Regions from separate parts of the Phosphitispora fastidiosa genome, predicted to be linked through region 2. Evidence: riboswitches for the same ligand, from Rfam matches in the RefSeq annotation. Region 2 holds a riboswitch; the other holds the start of a gene.
The links. Region 2 has a riboswitch for S-adenosylmethionine ahead of cysK (cysteine synthase A). Riboswitches for the same ligand answer to the same signal wherever they lie in the genome.
Positions count from the first base shown of each region.

Region 1: another riboswitch for S-adenosylmethionine. It lies ahead of Ga0451573_RS13805 (homocysteine biosynthesis protein); the one in region 2 lies ahead of cysK (cysteine synthase A).

Region 1 is NZ_JAHHUL010000016.1:3,403-14,887, reverse strand. Features, by position in the region: gene Ga0451573_RS13860 (SpoIID/LytB domain-containing protein) at 1-45, opposite strand, end outside; gene Ga0451573_RS13855 (anti-sigma factor domain-containing protein) at 170-1,369, opposite strand; gene sigI (RNA polymerase sigma factor SigI) at 1,456-2,217, opposite strand; gene Ga0451573_RS13845 (DUF2905 domain-containing protein) at 2,286-2,510, opposite strand; gene ruvB (Holliday junction branch migration DNA helicase RuvB) at 2,527-3,555, opposite strand; gene ruvA (Holliday junction branch migration protein RuvA) at 3,624-4,226, opposite strand; gene ruvC (crossover junction endodeoxyribonuclease RuvC) at 4,223-4,720, opposite strand; gene Ga0451573_RS13825 (hypothetical protein) at 4,860-5,489, opposite strand; gene Ga0451573_RS13820 (YebC/PmpR family DNA-binding transcriptional regulator) at 5,577-6,320, opposite strand; gene Ga0451573_RS13815 (UPF0280 family protein) at 6,386-7,147, opposite strand; gene Ga0451573_RS13810 (NIL domain-containing protein) at 7,163-7,591, opposite strand; gene Ga0451573_RS13805 (homocysteine biosynthesis protein) at 7,617-8,822, opposite strand; SAM riboswitch class I at 8,926-9,037, opposite strand; gene Ga0451573_RS13800 (hypothetical protein) at 9,175-9,600, shown strand; partial or broken gene Ga0451573_RS13795 (methyl-accepting chemotaxis protein) at 9,878-11,428, opposite strand.
Region 2 is NZ_JAHHUL010000002.1:148,254-159,738, forward strand. Features, by position in the region: gene Ga0451573_RS03090 (homocysteine synthase) at 1-742, opposite strand, end outside; gene cysK (cysteine synthase A) at 760-1,725, opposite strand; SAM riboswitch class I at 1,869-1,983, opposite strand; gene cysK (cysteine synthase A) at 2,059-2,985, opposite strand; gene Ga0451573_RS03105 (cupredoxin domain-containing protein) at 3,218-3,622, shown strand; gene Ga0451573_RS03110 (DUF1540 domain-containing protein) at 3,699-3,848, opposite strand; gene Ga0451573_RS03115 (OsmC family protein) at 4,182-4,703, opposite strand; gene lgt (prolipoprotein diacylglyceryl transferase) at 4,846-5,667, opposite strand; gene Ga0451573_RS03125 (hypothetical protein) at 5,817-5,984, opposite strand; gene Ga0451573_RS03130 (metal-sensing transcriptional repressor) at 6,104-6,205, opposite strand; gene Ga0451573_RS03135 (nitroreductase family protein) at 6,235-6,762, opposite strand; gene Ga0451573_RS03140 (CBS domain-containing protein) at 6,799-7,527, opposite strand; partial or broken gene Ga0451573_RS03145 (DUF5714 domain-containing protein) at 7,782-8,546, opposite strand; partial or broken gene Ga0451573_RS03150 (enoyl-CoA hydratase/isomerase family protein) at 8,684-9,457, opposite strand; gene Ga0451573_RS03155 (hypothetical protein) at 9,632-9,931, shown strand; gene Ga0451573_RS03160 (MBL fold metallo-hydrolase) at 10,131-11,111, opposite strand; gene Ga0451573_RS03165 (PaaX family transcriptional regulator C-terminal domain-containing protein) at 11,146-11,485, opposite strand, start outside.

The sequences.
Region 1 (11,485 bases), on a different contig from region 2:
TAATAATATATGTATTTTTCCGGTTAATCTCTTTAAATCCGCCAAGTATGAATTCCCTCCCCAATGCAGTATAACTAAGGCATTTCGACAAAATCAGCTCAGTTTCCTGCTATGGGGGAAAATAAATAGGCTGCCTCCGTTATGTGGAGACAGCCCTGTACTTTTTGGATTAAAATTTGGGGCGCAGGATGTACATCGGTTCATCTGTCCCGGTAATTTCCCAGGGAAGTTCAGGCCCCATGTAATTATCCCTGGTGTTTTCATAAATACTTTCATTAACATTGTTGGGATCTTCAACCGGACCGGCTGCCGGTGTAGCAGCGCCGTTTTGCGGTGTCCCCGGCTGCTGACTGCCTGCCCCCTGACTGCCGGGAACAGTTGTCACTGCAACGCCCGGTTTCAGAGTATCGTTCCTTCTGATTGGATCAATATATCTTATCTTACCATCGGTTTTTTCCGTATCAGACCCTGTATCTGTTTTACCGGTCGACGGCCTTATATCACCAATACCGGAACGGGTATCATCATTTCCTTTTTTGGCGCTGGCAAGGGCAATATATCTTTGCTCCTTGATTCCAAACTGTTCCTCAGTCTGGGCCATTCCGATAATCATCTCCGTCTGGCCGCCCGCCTGTGAGATTACTTCGTCAATGCTATTTTGTTTCATCTCTTCTTCAGTAACCGTCAAGCCTTCATTGACAGCCTCAATAAGAAGGGCATACTTGCCGGTAGACATCCCTTTAACCCGGGCACTTTCCCTGATATCGGAAGGCACACTGATAGTTTTGACTTCACTGTTAATCTTACTGTCTGTAAGGACATTATTGGCAGATGCCAGAACTGCTTTTTCGATAGCATCCTTTTCCAACCCTGAATCAGGCAGAGGGGCAACACTTATCAGGACCGAATTTCCGTCAACATTTTGGATGTAACCCAGTTCCACAGCCTCCCTGGTAATGGAGGTAACTGCTTCATCAATTTTCATACCCTTCAGGTTAAGCCTTTCGAGAATTTCCCTGCCTTCGGAATTGTAGGCATGTGCTTCCAGAACATTCTCCCGGTTGCTTCTGGTTAACTCTATGCTTGGACCAATATCAATAGATACATAAGCGGTGGCAAATTCCGGAGGCTGGTTCATCACAGTCAGCAGGGGACTTGCTGTTAATAACAGGATAACAGCCGCAGCAACCGCTGCCCAACTGGCTCTGGGCAAATTAAAGAAACGCTTCCGGGCTACCGGAATTTGAACTTCCTCGCCAATTCCAGGTAATTTTCCGGTAACTCTGATACGTTTAAACTCACCTTTGGGGGTAATTAAAACCACATGGTTCCTTTCGGTCTCCATGACAACCCCTGTTACCCTTTCCATATCGTCCCCTCCTTCCTTGTAGATTTCAGACTTTCCCGAGCTTTTGCCTAGTATTGCCTCTAGAGAGCTGTGGCAATGTATTCTCTTTAGAGAGCCTTTGTAATATATTCTCTCAGATATTCAAAGTCATTCATCAGAATCAGCGTAATGGCGATAATATACTTTCGCTGTCTTTCCAATGTTTTGCGGCTGATATCAACTGATTTTTCCAACTGCTTCAGGGGCAGTTCTCTTTTGCTTAACAGGTGTGCAGCCAAATCGGCATTATTTGCAATTATTCCGGCCACTTCCATGGCTCTGATGCGGGCATCCTCATGTTTAGGAGATACCTGGACCAATTCCTGAAAACTAATGCCAAAATCCGCCAATTTTTTGGTGAAAATAATTATTTCTTCTTTTCGGTCAGCGGCAATATTTTGGGCCTGGTGCTCTTCTATCGACTGTTTGGCTTCCAGATAATAATGGATACCCTCGACGTTATCATCATCTGCCTGCTCGAAACTGGACATTGGTACTGTCCTTTTGCTGACAGTCGATTCTTTTCTGAAGTAATCTATCAGCCTTCTTTTAATAACAGTTTCAGCAAAGCTGATAAATGAAATGTTTTTGGTTGTGTCAAAACAGTCCATGGCTTCATTAAAAGCCATCAGACCGACACTGACCTCATCGTCTTCTCCCATACGGACATATCGTCCGCTTACCTTTGATACGGTCTTTAGAATAAAAGGGGTGTAACTTCGGAGCAGCCGTTCCCGCGCCATGCCGTTTCCCTTTTGTACCTCCAGGACCAGCGTTCCGCAGTCTTCAGCTTCCCCTTGTGAAGTTCTTTTCTGGAAGAGAAACCCCATGGCGGTTTACACCTCCTCCATTAATAATATTGTTCGAAAACAGTTATTGTTTTCTAAGGGTCAAAAATTTATTTTCTGAACAAAATATTCAACAAAATCGTTAGTACTATGCTTAAGATTATACTGGTAACCAAAGGAAAATAAAAGGTAAAGTTACCTTTCCGTACAAAGATATCGCCCGGCAGCCTGCCAATAGGCAATATCTTGCCTCCAAACGCAATTAAAAACCCCAGCGCCAGCAGGATGACGCCAAACAACATAATCATTTTCCCTAAGGAACCAAACTCTCCCATAAGCCAACTCCTTTGTCTATTTCCACAGGTTTTGCTGATCCGGTTTGTCACCGGGGGCTATCCCCATATGCTCATAAGCCGCAACAGTAACCACTCTGCCCCTGGGTGTACGGTTAATAAAACCAAGCTGCAAAAGGTAAGGTTCATAAACATCCTCAATTGTGTCTGACTCTTCTCCTGTTGCCGCACTGAGGGTATCCAGCCCCACCGGCCCGCCGCCGAATTTGCAGATCATTGTCGACAGGAGCCTGCGGTCGGTGTTGTCAAGCCCGAGCCGGTCAACCTCCAGCATGGTCAGGGCCTGCCGGGCCACCTCAAGGGTAATCCGGCCATCTGCCCGGACCTGGGCATAATCACGGACCCGCTTCAACAGCCGGTTGGCCACCCTGGGGGTCCCCCGGGAACGTGTGGCAACTTCCACGGCCCCCTCACTGTCAATTTCCACTCCAAGAATCCTGGCTGCTCTAACCACTATTTCAGTCAGTTCAGTGGTGTCATAAAATTCCAACCGGCTGATGACACCAAAACGGTCCCTTAACGGCGATGTCAACAGACCGGCCCGGGTAGTGGCCCCAATCAGGGTAAAGCTGGGCAGATCTATCCTGAGGGACCTGGCGCTGGGCCCCTTGCCTATTATTATATCCAAAGCATAATCTTCCATAGCCGGATAAAGCACTTCTTCCACACTGCGGTTTAAACGGTGTATCTCATCAATAAACAACACATCCCCATTGGAGAGGTTGGTAAGTATGGCGGCCAGGTCTCCGGGCCGCTCTATCGCCGGGCCTGAGGTTATCCTGACACTGACACCCATCTCATTGGCAATAATATGGGCAAGTGTTGTTTTGCCAAGACCGGGCGGTCCAAACAGGAGCACATGGTCCAGGGAATCTCCCCGCCCCTGGGCAGCTTCTATAAAAACAGAAAGGTTCTCCTTTATTTTGGACTGTCCAATGTACTCTGATAACCTGCGCGGTCTCAGGCTATATTCTATTTCCATATCCTCTTCCTTGACACCTGATGAAACAATACGTTCTTCCTCCATCTAAACCTCCACAACAAAATTGGCTTCCCTGCCTCCTGACTCCTGCCTCCTGTCTCCTAACTCCTGTCTCACCGCCCCAATTCCTTAAGAGCCAGCCTGACGGTTTCTTCCAGAGCCAGATCCTTATTGCCGGCCACCACTTTAGCCAACGCCTTTTTAGCCTCAGCAGGGTTATACCCAAGTGCGGCCAGGGCCTGCAGGGCATCTCCCGCATTATCCTCCGGGCCCGGAACAAATTCTGTTAGCCCGCTCTCACCGCCAATGTCTATTTTAGCGAACTTATCCTTTAGTTCGACAATCACCCGCTGCGCCATTTTTTTGCCCACACCCGGAATCTGTGTCAGCACATTGACCTGCTCATTGATAACGGCCTGGACCAATGCAGGCACAGTGGTCGCCGATAAAACCGCCAAAGCCACCTTAGGCCCGATCCCGGACACCTGAAGAAGCAGTTCAAATATACCGCGGTCACTTTCTGCCATAAATCCGAATAACTGCATCGCGTCTTCCCTGACATGGAGGTATGTATGCAGGGTTATATCCTGCTGCGGGTCAGCTGCCTTACCGATAACTGTGGTGGGGACAAAGACCTTGTACCCGATTCCGCCGACATCAATGACCACATGGTCTGTTCCGGTATTTACCGCTCTTCCTCTTAAGAATGATATCATTTATTACCTCCGATAATTTTAGCCATTTTATAGTAATGGGTGTGACAAATGGCCACAGCCAAAGCATCAGCGACATCATCAGGCCTGGGAATGTCCGGCAGGTTCAAAATGGTTTTCACCATATGCTGAACCTGAATTTTCTCTGCCCGGCCGAAACCTACCACCGCCTGTTTCACCTGCAAAGGCGTATATTCATGAGCCGGAAGGCCGCCGTCCGCTCCCGCAAGCATGATCACACCCCTGGCGTGACCCACCGTCAGGGCAGTGCGGACATTTTTATTGAAAAAAAGCTCCTCTATCGCAAAATGTTCCGGGCTGTATGTATCTATAAGCTCTTTTATCCCTTTATATATCTTTTGCAGCCTTAATTCCAGCGACAGGTCGGGAGAAGTCCGGATACAACCGTAATCCACGGCCTCCAGCCTGTTTCCGGTCTGTTTCACGATTCCGTAACCTGTAATTGCAGAACCGGGGTCTATTCCCAGAACCAGCATTGATACTTCAGCCCCTTTCCATTCCGAAACATTTCGACATTCACCTGAACTTATCCTGCCTGGGCCCCTCATTCTAAAATATGTAAACTAAAAACGGTTAATGGTCATTTTTCAACCATTAACCGCCCGGCAGTCAGCTCTATTGTTTAAATTCGTCGAAATTCTCCAGAGCCGAATTAAGCTTTTCTTCGGTTTCAAATTCATATAATGACTTTAGTAATCCTTGGGTATCCTGGGTCTGGTTTTCATAAGCAGTAGCCATTACCAGTTCATTCTGCAGCTCCGGGGGCAGGTTCTCCACCCCGATATTTTCCCTCAGCAGGACTTTGTGATTACAGCCCAGCGGCCCTTCATATACCGCCAGAAATCCGTCACTGATGCCCAGATGCCGGTAGTCCCTGTGGTAAAGACAAACCCTGTTTTCATTACGGGCCAGGATGAGGGTGTTTTCCTTGGTGTCATCAATACTCCATCCCTCTTCAGACGGATATTCACTAACCAGTGCGGCAAACTCCATTCCTATCAGGTCCGAAGTTGTCGGAATTCTGGTAGTGGCCCTGTCCCCACAGGTATATCTGATCTCTTCAAAAATCAGGGTGTCTTTTCCTATTGCCGGCCTGACTTCTTTGGTGTTTCCGGAAGCGGTGGTTCCCGGTCGGTACATTGTCCCGTTTTTACTGTAAATGCCATATGCTGAAGCAAAACACGCCAAAAAAATTATGGCAATACCAACATACATGAGTTTGCTTTCTTTTTTTCTGCGAAACATAGTTAACCCTCCTTTCAATGGGTCTAATTAATTACTAGTTATTTCCATTTTAAGGAGGGTTTATACATGCATATTAAATTTTTATGGTTATTCCATCATTTCATCATCAATATCAAAATTGGAATACACATTCTGCACATCGTCATGGTCCTCAAGGGCATCCATAAGCTTCAGCATCTTTTCGGCCTCACTGCCCTCAAGAGCCACTGTGGTCTGCGGGACCATGGTTATTTCCGCCACAGTGACAGGAAAACCGGCCTCACGCAAAGCAGTCTCAACGGCCTCGAATTCTTCCGGTGCACAGGTGACCTCAATACTGTCACCTTCATCTTTCATGTCCTCCGCTCCTGCCTCCAGAGCTGTCATCATTACATCATCCGGGTCAGCTTTCAAATCCTCTTTATCAATCATAATGAGTCCCTTTTTGTCAAACATCCAGGCTACACATCCCGATTCGCCCAGGTTACCGCCATACTTGGAAAACAGATGCCTGACCTCGCCGGCTGTCCTGTTCCGGTTGTCTGTCATTATGTCGAGCATAACAGCAGCGCCGCCGGGACCATAGCCTTCATAGGGAAATTCCTCGTAATTGACGCCTTCCAATTCTCCGGAAGCCTTCTGAATATTTCTGGTAATATTATCCATCGGCATATTGTTGGCCCTGGCCTTCTGGATAGCCATCTTCAGGCGGGCATTGACATCAGGGTCACTGCCGCCCTGCTTGACTGCGATAACAATTTCCTTGCCAATTTTGGTATATATCTTGGCCTTTTTGGCATCCTGCCTGCCCTTTCTATGTTTTATATTAGCCCATTTGGAATGGCCTGACATAATCAAATACCTCCCCTCGAATATAACGTTATAATTTTAGCACCGTCAATCAGATGTGTCAACAATCACCCGGGATTCTGCCCGGGGGAATTGAGAGGTACAATATCAACATCACCCCAGGCCGCCATTTTGTCATCCTTGATGGCCACGGCTCCCAGGACTCCGGGGATTTTGCGGGCAGCTTCAACACCCTTTTTGACTTCCTTTTTATCTTTGACTGCATTCCCGGCCGCTGAAGCAGCAGCATCTGCCAGAGGGGCTGATGCTGAAATAACAATAACCGCATCTGCAGCGCCCATGCTTAGAGATGGCCCCACTGTCCCGGATGAAGTACAGATTCCCAAGGGAGTCTTCTCAGGTGATATTTCAATGGCAAGACGACCGGTAAAAGGAGATTTTCCGGCAAAAACGGCCACCAGCCTTTTTCGGGCAGCTGCCATGAAAATATCGCCGCCGTTTTCCACGATTACCTCACTGCAGGTTTTGAGCAGTTCCCTGCCCACAGCCTCAGCAAAGGCGCCGGCTACGGCAGACATCGGCCCGACACCCGCCACCCGGGCTGCATCCGCCATGGCCCTGGCAAGCAAAGGGGCCCCCGGCGCAAGCGCATGGGGCCTGAGAGTTGTTTTAAACACCGGGTCTGCAGCTATATATTCTTCCAGGTCATATCGTAATGCCAGAACCAGGTTTTCTGTCTTCTTTTCCAATTGGGAACCATAACTTGGCTCATCTACACTGATATACAGGTCAGTCTCCTTTACCGTAACCCGGAAGCTTTTCAGATCCTGATTTGTCAGAGTATTCCTGTAGTCCCTGTTCACATACATATGTTTGGCTCCTGTTTACTGTTTTCCGTTACTGCCATTTACACTTGGCTCCAGGGCTTTAACCGGGCAGGTTTTTAAGCAAACCCCGCAGATAACACACTTTTCGTCATCAAATATTACTTCCATGGAAGGCCGGGAAATATACAGGGCTCCCGAAGGGCAGATACTGGTACAGGCCCCGCAGTGAGTGCACTTGTCGATATTCCTGACAATACCCTCACTGAGGTGATCTACAATAACCCCCTGACGGCGCAGGAAATCCAGCCCCTTGTCATAGTTGGGTGAATCCCCGCTCAGTTCCATGACCATAGAACCCTCTTTGCTGGGATTTACGTTTGCTTTAAGAATATTTACCATCAGGTCATAATCCTTGACCAGGTGATATATCAGAGGTTTTTCCACTATTCCTGAAGGAAATTTGAGAACAATTTTCTTTGGAGACATATTATTACTCCTTTCAGATTCAAATTTAGGGGGCAGACTTTTCTATAAGGCTTTTACCCGTAATTCCCGAATCTGCTGAAGGCAGTGTCTGAACGGGTTCGCCCAACAAAAAGTCCCCTTTGACAATCCATTGTTTCAATGTTTCAGCAATTTCCTTAGCCTTCACATAACTTGACAGAGGGGCTGTGGTCACCTCTTTGCCGTTCACCTCAATAACTCCTGATTTTAACTGGGCATAAGATACAGAAGCCAGGGTTTTGCCTGTACAGTTGGGATAGTCATAACTATAGTCAACTACAGGAGCATATATGTCCTCATCTTTAACAGAAACATACCTTACCATTTCTTCATTAAGTATCGGGATCGGGATTCCTATACCCACCGTCATGGTGGAACCATAGCCCCTGAAGCTGGTGCCTCTCAGCCATTCAGGCTTCATCTGCTTCAGGTCACCCACAACAGCCATTGTTCCCGAACCTCCCATGGGAACCCCGTTTTCACCCCTGGCTCCACACGGGCTGTGCTGAGTGCCATTCCAGGACACATACCCAATACCGCCGCCCAGAAATATCCTGGTTCCAATACCAATTGTCTTATAATACGGGTCATTAAGCAGCGGGCTCAACTGGCCGGCACTGCAATAATGGGCATTACCCATCCGTGGTTTAAGAGTACCCATATAGGTGTAAATTGTTTTCTCAGAAACATTTATAGCAATGTTATAATTCTGATAGGCATTGCGCGGGTTAAACAGAAAAGCTTCGTTAATATCATCAAGTGTTAAATATGTCTCTATCTTGCGGCGCGGATAACAATCCGTACCATATCCGGTTGCTTCAAATTTGATTGCTTTTCCTGCCAGCAGGTCTTCAATTACATGCCCCCCGCCATATCTGAAATCACCGGGATGATTCGAATTAAGGGGGTCATGGTCCGGCAGCTCGTTCACGCCCAGGTAGGCATCAACTGCGGCAACACCGGTATAAGCCGGAATACCGTTCATCCAGACCCGGTGCATTTTAATCCTGGGTTTGGAGTGTCCGAAGTTAAAAAACGCTCCTGATGAGCACATCGGTCCAAAAGTACCCGTTGTCACAACATCAACTTCCCTGGCAACGGCTTCCACCCCTTTTTCGGCAACCATGCCGATAATTTCCTCTGCCGTTACCACAACAACTTTTCCTGATTTGATTTTTTCGTTAATCTCCGCATAGGTTTTCTTCACACCCACGTGTACATCCTCCCCACTTATGCCTGGCATTTCTGCCGGCAGCAAAATAAAAAAACCTCTTCCGGCATAGGAGAGGTTTTTACACAAAAAAGCATATATCCCCCTCTTATCTGCCAGAAGAAAACTCTTCTGCAGGAATTGGCACCTTTCTCACAATAATGTGAAATGGTTGCCGGGTTTCATTGGGCCAGTCCCTCCACCTCTCTGGATAAGAGTACTTTGTATACAATTGTTAATAATATAACTGAAACTATCGTAACAACTTTTGGTCTTATTGTCAATCTATTTTTATTTAATACTTTCAACATGGGCCCGGTTATTATAGAATTAAAGCATAAAGGAGAATACCAATATGTTTAGTTTTACAGCCCAGCACATCCTGGCCATGCGCCTGATAACTCAATTTGAAATACATTCCCTGAGAGTGCTGCATAATTTTCTTTTCCTGGCCTCTGCCGAATCCCTGGAACACCATAATATCGGGTTCTATGACTTTGTCCGGGGCAAAAAAGGGGCTTACAGTCCTACTCTCCAGTCAATTATTGAAGAACTGCTGATAGGGAAAATGCTTGCCAAGGAACCCCTCAAACTTACTGAGCGGGGAATGGATACTTACTGCGCCCTGGCAAGTTCCCTGAAACCCTTTGAGGAATATGTCGACCGCTGTTTTAGTGTATATATGAAGTACAAGGACAGCCTTGAAGCCGTAAACCAGGCGATAAATAACCACTTGATTTTCCGCAGGGCCAAACCAGGTCACAAGGTCTTTACAGTCTGAACCTGGCTACTACTTCCCGGAGTTCCTCAGCCATTCCGGCAAGGTTATCTGACGCTGCTGAAATCTCTTCGATTGAAGCCGTCAACTGCTCTGTGGAAGCGGAAACCTCTTCAGCTGCAGCCGATGTTTCTTCGGTAATTGAGGCGACTCCTGCCATAGACCTGTTAACCTCTGCACTGGATGCCGTCAGTTGCTGTGTGGCAGCAGTGTTTTCCTCAGTAATGGCGCTGACATTATCTATAGCTCTGACAACCTCCTGACTGTTTCCCGAAATCTGTTGTGCAGCTGCGGAGATATTTTGCACCTGTGTATAGGTATCAGCAACGGTTATCAATATCTCTTTGAGGGCATTACCGGCATCAAGAGCCAGCCCGGTTCCTTTTTCAACTTCCCCGGTACCCTCTTCCATCGATATCACTGCAGCTTCTGTCAGTCGCTGGATATTTGTGATAAGTTCGGCTATTTCTTTGGTCGCCTTACCACTCCGTTCCGCTAGCTTCCTTACCTCATCTGCCACCACCGCAAACCCCTTGCCGTGTTCTCCGGCCCGGGCTGCTTCAATAGCCGCATTCAAAGCAAGAAGGTTGGTCTGTTCAGCAATTTCATCAATAACCTGGATTATTTCTCCTATATGCTGTGAGTGTTCCCCCAGTTCCTTTATCTTATTGGCAGAGTCAAAAACCTTGTGCTTAATCCCATCCATGCCCTGAATTGTAAATTCTACAGCATTCTCACCCTTATCGGCAGCCTGTTTCGTTTTCGCCGCAGACTCGGTTACTCTCTGAGCGCTGGAAGAAACCTCATGGATGGACCCGACCATTTGAGCCACCATTTCTGCAGTTGTGGTGATGTGGTTTGTCTGGTCCTGAGCCCCTGAAGCTATCTGCTCAATGGCCTGGCTCACCTGGCTTATTATACCCATTGAATCAGACACAAAGCCTGTCTGCTCAGAAGCTCCTCTGGCAACCTCCTGAATCGCACCGGCCACCTGCTGTGTCACTTTTGAAGCCTCACCGGAATTTACCGAGAGCTCTTCACTCGTAGCGGCAACATTTTGAGCGGACTCGGTCGTTTTTGATATTACGTCCCTTAGATTGCCCACCATTGTTTTAAAAGCGCCGGCCAGTGTTTCAATTTCATCCCCAGTCTTAACACGTGGCAGGTCTATACTCAAATCACCGTCGGCAATCTGGGAAGCAGCAGCCGTAAGGCCCGCGACAGGTCTGGAAATCCCCCTGCTCAGGACAATTCCGATTGTTAAACCCAGAACTGCGGCAGCCGCTATGATTATGTAATTGACCAACATTGCCGAATGGCTGCCCTCTTCAGCCGCCTTCACATGTTCGGCCACTTCCTGATCGTTAATATTGTCCCATTCATGTATTTTGTTATCTATCTGTTCTATTGCACTTTCAACTTTTTTCATATTTGCATAAGCGCCATCATTGTTTCCGCTGTCAACCAATTGAAATACTTCGATAATGGTACTACAAAATTCCTCATCAAGCGCCTTTATTTCAGAAACAACCTGTCTCTCATCTTCATCTAAGTCTGTACTGTCTAGCAGCTGTATAATCTCCTCAATTTCTTCTTCAAGTACATAAAACTCATCTTTTGCCGCCTTTTCTTTATTGACCAGGTACAGGAATGCATGGGCAAACTGCCCGTTATAATTATTAGACAGCTCCCAAATATGAGTACCCAGTGACCTGTGCCGGTCAACTTCGATGTACTGTCCTTCGATAGTGTTCATGCCTCTGATGCCAAAAAAACCTACAACTGCCAGGAAAAGAACAATTAAAACATATCCCGAGGTAATTTTCTGTACTAGTTTTAATTTCATTCCCCTACTCCCCCTATAGGTACTCTGAAGGTACTCATTCAT
Region 2 (11,485 bases):
CGTGATATGTGGGGTCAGGCGTGGTGAACTGGGGGTATTTCCCGCCCTCCCAGTTGAAGTTTCCCGAATCCACGATGATGCCCCCTAAAGATGTGCCATGTCCGCCGATAAACTTGGTAGCAGAGTGAATAATAATGTCTGCCCCATGGGCGGCAGGATTCACCAGATAAGGTGATGGCAATGTATTGTCAATAACCAGCGGCACCCCACGTTCATGGGCAATGGCAGCTACATTTTCAATATCAAGGGTATCCAGTTTGGGATTTCCAATTGTTTCAGCATATACAGCCTTTGTCCTGGAGGTAATGGCTTTACGGAAATTTTCCGGATCAGCCGGGTCCACAAAAACAACCTTTATCCCCATCGTTTTGAAAGTATGGCAGAACAGGTTGTATGTCCCTCCATAAAGGCTGGCAGATGAAACGATTTCATCTCCTGCATGGGCCAGGGCAAGCAGCGCCAGCGTTATAGCTGCCTGTCCCGACGCTGTGGCCAGACCCCCAACCCCTCCTTCAAGAGCGGCGACCCTCTGCTCCAACACATCTGTGGTGGGATTCATCATCCTTGTATAGATATTACCCGGTTCTTCAAGGTCGAAAAGCCGCGCTGCATGAGCAGTATCTTCAAAAACATAAGAACTTGTTTGGTAAATGGGAACCGCCCTGGAGCCCGTAGCGGGGTCAGGCCGCTGCCCTCCATGAAGCGCCAGGGTTTCCGGTTTAAGTTTTTCATTTGCTTTCACATCAACATTCCTCCTAATTAATTCATGCCGTTTTTAGCCAAGTCAAAGCGAAAATAAGGGGCCATACTAAGGTATTTTTCTCCTGAATCAGGCAAAATCGTAACAACCCGTTTGCCCGGTCCGAGTTCCCTGGCCACCCGGGCAGCGGCATAAACAGCGGCTCCTGAAGAGTAACCTGCCAAGACTCCTTCTGCCCTGGCAAGGGCCATAGAAGTCATCACAGCATCATATTCGGTCACCGTAATAACTTCATCTAAAACAGCAAGATTCAGCGTTTCCGGGACAAATCCGGCGCCAATCCCATGTATCCTGTGGCTGCCGGGTTTGCCTCCGGAAAGGACCGCACACTCGGCAGGTTCAACACCGATCACCCGGACACCGGGTATCTCCTGTTTAAGGACTTCCCCAACCCCGGTGATGGTTCCTCCGGTCCCGATTCCAGCAACAAAGGCATCTATTTTTCCCTCCATCTGACTGAGGATTTCCCTGCCGGTTGTCCTCCGATGGACCTCAGGATTGGAAGGGTTCTGAAACTGTCTCGGCATGTAGTAGTGAGGATTTTGGCTGAGAATTTCCTCAGCCTTATTTACAGCGCCCGTCATCCCTTCATCTTCCGGTGTGGCAACTACCTCTGCCCCATACATGCGGAGTACGGTCCTGTATTCCTTGCCAATCGATTCCGGCATCACCAGGATCAACCGGTAGCCCCTGGATGCGGCTACAATAGCCAGACCAATGCCCGTGTTGCCACTGGTGGCCTCAACGATAACACTGCCTGATCTGATGCTGCCATTCTTTTCTGCCTCTTCTACCATTTGCAGGGCTATCCGGTCCTTGATACTGCCGCCGGGGTTATACATTTCCATTTTGGCCATGACCGCAGCCGCTCCATCAGGAATAGTTTTTCTAAACCTGTAGAGCGGGGTGTTCCCAATGAGGCAGGTAACGTCTGCAGCATCATTTTTCGAATCTTTACCCACCATTTACATTGCCTCCGTTCTTTTCCGTATACTGTACTAGTTTGACTCCATCATCAATGTTAAATTCCCTCAGGCCGTTTTTTAAATAAAATTGGGACCGTCCCAAGGCAGAGAGGAGGCAGCCTTTGGGACAATCCCATAATCCTCTCTTATCTTTCAGAAAACTCCTGCAGGAATTGGCACATTTCCAAAAATCCCTCCCAGGGATTCGGCTGTTGCCGGGCATCATTGGGCCTGTCCCTCCGCCGCTCTTGATAAGATTTCTATTATTATATTTTTATACATACTATCATGCGTAGTAGATTTTGTCAACCAAAAACAGTCATTTTTATAAGGTTAAACGTTTGCAAACAGCGCTGTGGAAAGGTATCGTTCGCCGGTATCGGGAAAAACTATGACGACTCTTTTACCCTTGTTTTCCGGGCGACTGCCAACTTTAAGCCCAGCGTAAAGGGCCGCACCGCTTGATATCCCCACCAGCATTCCTTCGCCGGAGGCTGCTTTTCTGGCTAAATCCATGGCATCGTCATCTGTAACAGTGATGATTTCATCAATAACCTCCCTGTTTAACACTCCTGGCACAAAACCGGCCCCGATACCCTGAATTTTATGGGGTCCTGGAGCGCCGCCGGACAGCACGGGAGAATTTGCAGGTTCAACTGCAATTATCTGTACCTCGGGATTCAGTTCCTTAAGTTTTTGACCAACTCCGGTAACTGTCCCCCCTGTACCAACCCCAGCGACAAGTATATCAATATTTCCATCAGTGTCTTCCCAGATTTCCCTGGCAGTTGTACTGCTGTGGATTTCAGGATTGGCCGGGTTCTCAAATTGCTGTGGCACAAAGGAATCCGGGTATTCTCCTGATAATTCGAGGGCTTTGCTGACGGCACCCTTCATACCCTCCGCCCCCGGAGTTAACACAAGCTCTGCGCCATATGCCTTGAGCAGGCTCCTTCTTTCCACACTCATGGTATCCGGCATGGTCAATATCAGTTTGTACCCTCTGGCAGCAGCAATGATTGCCAGCCCAATTCCGGTGTTCCCGCTGGTTGGTTCGATAATTACGGTATTACTGCCAATTCTGCCTTCCCGTTCCGCCTGGACGACCATATTAAGACTGATACGATCCTTGACACTTCCACCCGGATTGAAGGATTCCAGCTTAACCAGAATATCGGCCCCGGTGTCATTCAGTTTTTGCAGCCTCACCAATGGTGTGCTCCCAACCAGTTCGGTGATGCTTTCATGAATCTTACCCATTTTTTAACCCCCCGTTTTTTTATACAGAGCCCTTATTTCAGGGCTTGTTTTATTTAGCTTGCAACATTAGCAAATAGCAGATTTCACGTGAAAGACAGCGTAATAAGCGTACCACCCCCTAATCTTAACCCTCATTACAGGCTCAGTTTTTTTTGCCATCTGCTACTATACTTCGTAGTAGAACTTTGTTTACAACTACTATACTGCATCGCATTTAGTTTGTCTACCTTTATTGTGCGGCATAGTAGGGCTTCACATACACATATCACTAGAAAAATGGAGGTATAACACTGTCTGTCCTGGCGGTCTGGATTGCTTCTGCAGTGGTTGGCTCTGCCCCACCGGAGCCCGCTCCTCTTGCAGAACAGCGCGGCGGCCCCAGATTGTCTCTCTGGACCTGACTACGAGCAGCTACAGCCCGAATAATATCACCATGAAAAAGGGTATTCCGGTAGAGGTGAGAACAAATTCCTCAGCAGATGCCGGCTGTGTCAGCGGACTTATGATACCTGACTTTGACATTAACAAGGCTTTGGATGTGGGGCAGGATTCCTTTACTTTTGTTCCTGATAAGGCAGGCACCTTTGAATTTACCTGCGAGATGAGAATGTCATCCAGCACACTGACCGTCATCTAGTGAGGAGAAATCCAATTGAAAACCCGATAAGAACATAAGTGAAAACCTCCCAGTTTTAAAATGGGAGGTTTTCTGGTTAGCCTTTGGTCCTGAAGGTATCACACTTGGTTTCATCTGAATTGTTTGACTGGGGAACCTTGTTGTGGTCCACCTGGATCATCGGAGCACCACACTTGATATTGCTGTTATACTCACACTCGGTAACTGAGCACTTGATATCAGGCAAATTTTTCACCTCCTTCAACCAAAGTGAAAATTATAGGTTATGCAAAATTATTATTTCCCCGGATTATAGAAGATAATTCATTAAAATTACAAACAAAAGCTTTCTTGACAATGTTCTTTTAATATTTACTATGCATCGTAGTAAGGTTTCACACCTTCTTCACATTCTTATCACTGTCCGGTCAAAATTACTTTATATAATATGGGCGGTTATGGGGGCAGCAGCCCTGCTTATGCTATATAGAAAAAAATCCGGTACGGTTACCAGGCAATAAGCCCGATAACCGTACCGGCTTTTACATATGAAACGCAGACATGCAGGGGAAGCTAAATATTAAGCTGTTCTCCGTTTAACAAGTTCTACGTCAAGGTTAACGCTCTTACTGAGAGTCAGTCCTACAGGGGATGTGGCTGTAACCCTTTGATGAAGTTCCTCAAGTTTGTCCAGGCCAACTGAACTCTTCAGAAATACCTTTGCTCTCACGCTGGTATATCCGGGAAGTACATCTGACGGCAGCCCGAAAAATCCCGGCAGGTCGATGTCACCTTCAAGTTCAACTTCAATCTTTTGCAGTTCTATCCCCATCATAGCTGCATTCAACGAATAACCAACCACCAGGCAGCTTCCCAGGGCAGACAGGATCATTTCCACAGGATTAGGCGCCTCATCGGTGCCCCCAAGGTCAATGGGTTCGTCAATCAGTACCTTGAAACCGCGAATTTCCGATTCCGACTTGGTACCACCCTTCCAAACTGTCCTAGCCCGCCACATGGTTTTGCCAAATTCGGGATTATCCCTGACAGTTTCAATAATTTTCTGGCCAACCTCAAGATTAATACCATTAATTTCTGGCATAGTCTCCTCCTCCTCCTATCTGTTTTGCCTGGCATTCTCCTACTGCTATTTGTAGTATCACTATTATACAGCCTTGCACCCCAGAAATCAATATTAACTTCAACAAATCAGCAATTTTTCTGAGTAATACCCATTCCCCGGGTTACGCTCTTCGCCTCATTTTGAATATAATCACACCAATTGCAGCAAGAGCAATTACAATACTTGATACCTGGGCGGCCTTGAGCCCTTCAGTCATCAACAGGCTGTCACCCCTCCAGAATTCCAGGGTGAACCTGAGAGCTGAGTAAAGCACAAAGTACATCAGGGCGATAAAACCGTTAAAGGGTCTACGGCTAAATAACAACAGCAGCAGCGCCATAATTGCCAGATCCCCCGCACCCTCCAGCAGTTCTGCCGGCACCAGTGGAGCACCACCGTAAGCGCTGTATGCGGGAGTGCCCGGGCGGTATGCCACACCCCACCCCGACTGTGCCGGGATGCCGTAAGCATCACCGTTTAAAAAACACCCGATTCTGCCAATTGCCTGTCCTGCTATCAACCCTGGAGCCAGGATATCTGCAAAATGCCAAAAGTTAAGGTTATTTCTCCTGATAAACCATAGTGTAAACAGTAGTCCACCGGCAACAGCGCCTTGTATTGACAGACCGCCGCTCCAGAACTTCAAGGCCTCCAGGGGCGCTCCGGCAAAGTTTTCCCAGGAGAATATAACTTCCCATATCCTGGCGCCCAGGAAGCCTGAGATAACAGCATATAGCACATAATCAAATACCAGATTGCCATCTTGACCCTCTCTACGGGCCAATCTGAACGCTATAAATGTTCCCAGGATTATTCCGAGGGAAACCATCACTCCCCAGGCACGCACCTCTATACTTCCTATATGAAATAAAATCGGATACAAAACCATCACTCCATTCTTTAGAATACCGTACTGTCCCATTACAAGCATGTAGTTTTGCATTCTATTACTACTTTACGTAGTATATTATAACACAGATTTTGTATCGTTTCCAATATGTTAAGACTGGAAAGAAAGGACTTAACCTGCGAAATATTCGTTGATTTTCTCATACTTGTCACTTAATTCCTGTACAGGCACCTCACAAAAACTTACCGACACCCTGGTGAAGTGGACATCTTCGCTGTATTCCGCCCGGGAACCGTCCTTCTGATGCCAGTCTGAGAATTCAGAACCCGGCAGCGGGTTATAGATACTCCAACTGCAGCATCCAGGTCCAGGATCTTGGCAAGACTAAACGTCATTTCGATGTCTTCCATGGTTTCTCCAGGGCTCCGCCTTCATCAGCTGTATTTCTTCTTGATTAGGGGAATGATTGCCGGCATAGTGATAATCATAGCCAGGATAAATACCCATATGGTTTCGCCAAATCTGGCAATCATATCATATCTCCCCCCGCAAGCAGGTCTACACAGTACCGGTCTTCTTCGACCATTTTGGCTATCCCGCGGACCTGCCCTTCAATTGTCTTCGAGCACACCTCTATCCCCCCACCGGGGTGGGCGGTTTTTATCTTTGGCCGTACTTGTTAACAAAGACTTTGTCTAACATTAATTCGGCTTCCGTATGCGGTTCCCGCTTTTCATCCGGGTATCCAACAGCTATTACAGAGGCAACTTTATAATTCTCGGGTATGTCCAGCAGTTCCCTGACATACTGCTCTGATGTCCGGTTCGCATCATGCTTTCTTTTCCTGATTTGAATCCAGCAGGACCCCAACCCCATATTTTCGGCTGCCAACTGGATCATAATAGCTGCAATCGAAGTATCCTCTACCCAGACATCACTTTTGGTGTCATCTGCGATTACAACTATCGCCAGTGGAGCCCCGTTTAAAAAGCTGGAACCGTGTTCCTTGGCGGCGGACAGTTTCAGGAGAATTTCCTTGTCTGCAACCACAATAAACTCCCAGGGGTTAGTTCGTCTGGACGAGGGTGCCAAAAGCGCTGCCCGTACCAGCTCATCAATTTTCTCCTGTTCAACAATATCGGGCTTAAATTTCCGAATGCTCCTTCTCTTCATTAGCAATTCCAGCATACAAAACACTCCTTCCAGTTTTCCCTATACATTTATTTAGATTCCGGCAATATCCCATGGGGTTATCATGCCCAGAAGTTCCTCTTCCTGCCTGCCGTTTTCCGTGATATACACCACTGCCAGGCGCCGGTGGCCCTCCAGTTCACAGCGAAACATTTCCTCCACATCACCTACCAGGGTGTCCCTGTCAATAAATATAAAGTGTTCCCCTTTATGCTTCTCCATTGGAATGTAATCTATAAAATCCTTTATTATGGCGTGATGTTCAATAAATATTCTGTTCTCGGCTATATATGAAAATACCGTGTTTTCACTGAACACCCCAATCATTTTATCATTTTCCAGCACCGGAACATGGGTATACCTGTTACTGTTCATTGTTCTCATTAACATAATTGCATTGGCATTTAGGGTAGTTGTGTAAATATCTTTCCTCTTTATAGCTATAGATAGGGCTTTGGGAGGATTAAAGCACTCATCAATAATTTGTTCATACATGCCAACAACAAATTCATGAGGCTCAGCTATAGGGTCGGCTTGATCAGGATACCTGTTATGAACAATGGCATTCCTTAACCTTGCCAGGGATTTCAGTTCACTCTCATGCCTCCGGAACAGGATGTCCTTTCTGGCCATCTCATTAATCATTCTGGTGTGGCTGAATCCGTCATCCCGGCCCAGCCTCTCTTTCATGAAACTATCCAGCTTGTTATATAAAGCAAGGAACTTAGTTGAGCGGGATTTATCTGTGGTCGTCTCCTCCATTGGCCTGCCTCCTGTCATATAGTGAAAAATTTTTCCTTTTACTGATAGCAATAATATTGACCTGTGATATTGGCCTATGAAATACTTCAACCAATTCGAGCAGATTCCTTCCAGATGTTTCGATGGAAGATTTTGGAGAGAGACGATGCCAAAAAAAACAATTCCGGGAAAAAGACAATACCGGGAATTCCCCGGTATCGATTGTTTAATATTTTTCGTGTCCTGTTTAACCTAAACAGGCTTAAGTATTAACTTCAGGTTTTACAATTATGGTCTTTATAATAATTACATTTTTCCAGCCTGCACCCATGGGGGTGTCTGGCAACGTGGCTGCATATAATTGCATCATCCGGAAGCGGCAGGTTTACATCCAAGTATTGTTTTGCCAACCCAACTGCCTCAAACAGTGATGTCCTGACAAAGTTCTTACAGCAGCAGGGGCCGGTTTGACCGGCAATTGCATTCACTATCCTGCCGACAACCTTCATGGTGACAGCCGTCTCCCTGTCTTTGGGACAAGCAGCTCCCAGAATGACGCTGAAACAGGCTCCAACTGCCGGGGCAATCCCACAAACACCTGTCAGGCCGCAGTATCCGCCTACTGCCTGCTTTCTGGTACGGACCAACACCTCATCTATCTGGTCATCTGCGACATTTACCGTACCTTCATTTTTGATTGCAGACATTAAAGCCCCGGCAGCAATCCAGGCATTTTCACACCCCAGCATGGGTACTTCATCAGAATATCCCATGAGTGTCTCTGATGTCTCAAAAGGATTGGCTGAGTCCGTATTCACCACATAGTCCCTGATAGTTCTGTAAACCTCTTTACCGTGGCAGGCATCACATATATAATGACCGTCAGGGCAGCTAATATTGGTAAAATCGATAGTGCCACAACGAAGACAGGTACAGTATCTGCCTTTTTCAAAATAATCCAACTCACTGCCACAGACCTGACAGTTCTCGGTATTCACCCCATCGGGCTCCCTTTGATGCTGACCAGCACCATTTCCCGGCCCTCAACAGCTGCTAACATCGGGGACCGGCATCAGTTTTCTGGCTGCTTCATTCATTGCTAACACCCCGGTTTTATAATAATAGTTAACATTCCTATGATAGCCGGAAATAACTCTGTTTAAACACTTTATCTACCTTACCTGCCTTTAAATACCGGTTTCCTCTTTTCCAGAAAAGCCGTTGTCCCCTCGATGGCATCCTCTGTATTCTGCAGGCTCACGAGCACAGATTTGGCAAAATCATAACCCTCCATCCCCCTGTTGACGGCTTTCTTCACTGCCTTAATAGCCAGGGGCGGCATCTGCTTTATCTCATCAGCCAGTTCCAGTGTCGCTTCCATCAGTTTTTCCGGTGGCACAACCTGGGTCACAAATCCCCACTGGACAGCCTCTGCGGCGCTTACAAACTTCCTGGTCATCAGGACTTCTTTAGCCCTGAAACGCCCGACTTCCGCCGGAAGCCGGATAATCCCGTACGGTCAGAGAATACCCAGGTAAGTGGCCGGCCAGGCGAATTTGGCCTTCTCAGAAGCTACATTTAAATCAAAGGCCAAAGCCCACTGGGCTCCGTCTCCTGCAGCTGCCCCATTGATTGCTCCAATAACCGGTTTCTCAAATTCGTAAAATACCCTGGCCATCTCCAGCAGCTTGCAATTGATGTTGTCCTGCAGCTGCGGATTTTTTGCCCCTTCGGCAAATTCGTTCACATCAGCCCCGGCACAAAAGGCACGCCCTTCACCGGTAACAACAACTACTCTGACATTGTCGTCTGTCTCAAGTTCTCCAAGTGCCTTAATGATTTCCGCCCTCATGGTCATATTTACTGAATTCAGTTTATCCGGGCGATTTAAGGTTAAGATTGCCGTTCCTTCCCTGTTATCCAGCTTTATGGTTTCATATCCCAATTTCACTGAACCCCCTTCGGTAATCTTTTCCTCTATATTTCTTTTGTAAATTTAAAAAACCTGCAATGTGAAATAATTAATAAGCTGATGCCAAATAACGACCACTTGGACCGTTGTCTCAAAAAGCAGGAGATAACTTTTTTTAGTTGAATTAACTAGTATAAGGAAGGGGATGTCATTTTGTACAATAACGAATTTACAAATAATTGGGACATGGACGTTTTTAAGTCACTAGCCAGTGCATCCATTAAAGCAACGGCTGAAGCGGATGCAACAAAGGCGGTGAATACCTCAGTCAAATTGCAGGTATGGATCAGCTATAAAGACGTTTATGTCAGGGAAAAACCTTGTAATGGGCAGCTCGGTTTTGGGATGTCAATCGATAATTTAGTTAAACTCGAATATTTAAATCGGAAGGGGTGCAGTTGCAGCTTAACCGACAAGGGCTTAAAAAGATATAATGAATTACGGGGAGCTTAGCGGCTCTCTTTTTTATGCACTGCAATCCTTTTTTGAAGCAGTTATCACTTCATTTGGGCTTTCGCCTTCGCCCTCTCATTGAATCTGGCCGCATCTATAATATACCTCTCATGGGTGTCCTGAGAAATCAAATCAATGCCATCATGACCGGTTAATGAAAATACGAGTTTTCTGCCGCTGACTTTGTCATTGATAAGAATTATCTGGCAACACTAATCTCTTTGCCCACCATAATATCCACATACCGTTCCCGGAACAATTCCCTGAACTTATCCAGTGTCCAGTCACAACTGTCATGTGCAGAAATACCTATCATACTTAGATTGGTTTTATCTAATTCGGCAGCGGCTTCAAGGACTTCCTGCTGTTCGATTTTCTGCCATGGCAGCTTACCGGTCCCTATGATTTTCTGCATATTAAACTTCATCCTTGATTCTTCAACAGGGTAATGCAGTCCTCCGATTACTCCGTAGATTGGCACATCAAACAATTCTCTGGTCCTTTCAAGAATCCTGGCTGCTTTTTGGTGACCACACCCCACAACTAATACCAGTCCTTTCCCTTCTACATTTACGACCAGCGCCTGTTCTGAGGTAAGTCCCATCCCCCAGATCGCCCTGTCAATCGTTCCAATGGTGGCAATTCCATCCGCTATTTTCTTCGGCTTTGGGGTTACTTCCACTTCTGCCGTGGAATGAACCATTTTTTCAGGCACAAGAGCCTTCACATGACTTAAATCGATTTCTTCCCCGGACAGTAAAAAGGTGTCTTGTTTCTTTGCCTGAATACCTCCTGTATGGTCAACATGATTATGAGATATAACAATAGTGTCAATCTCTTTGATATCTACTCCAAGTTGATTCATATTTCTTAACAGTGGTGACGGGTGTTCATTCTCCATGTTAAACCCCACATCAAACATAATCTTTTTGTCACCGGCGCTGACCAGGTAAGAAACACCCGGTTCTCCGCTCAGAGTATCATTACTCGTATAGTAGTCAATCAAAGGCATTATTTTAAGTTCTTTTACAGTGCCGAGATTTGCTATTTTTTCCGGTCTATATTCATTCCAGGAGGCCTCCGCGATTTCTTTGTTCTTCGAGAAACTCCGCACAGAAACAGTAAAACCCAATAAACCCAAAACCAATACCCCCAAAATGACGTAAGCAATTATCTTCATCACACTAAAAACTCCTCTCCCCCAAAACATTTTTTTAAATATTTTTTTCAAAATATCCTGTTACCCTATCGAAAAGGTGCCTTCTCAACTCAGTAAACTCCTTGACCACCCTGTCACCTTCCCAATCCGGAATTAATTCCTCCGGCACAACAGGGTCAGAAACAGCGGTATCGTAAAAGTTCCATCCCAGTTTAAACAACAACGGGAGATGATGCCCGTCATTGTCTTTTAAACCGGCAGACTCATTTTTAATTTCTTCGATCAGGTCTAAAAGCTTCAGGTAGCTTTTCCTTACCGGCTCGATTTCAAAAATGTCCTTTAGAAGTTGGTCAGCCGTAAAATTGTAAAATATATTTCCTCCCCACAATTCTATG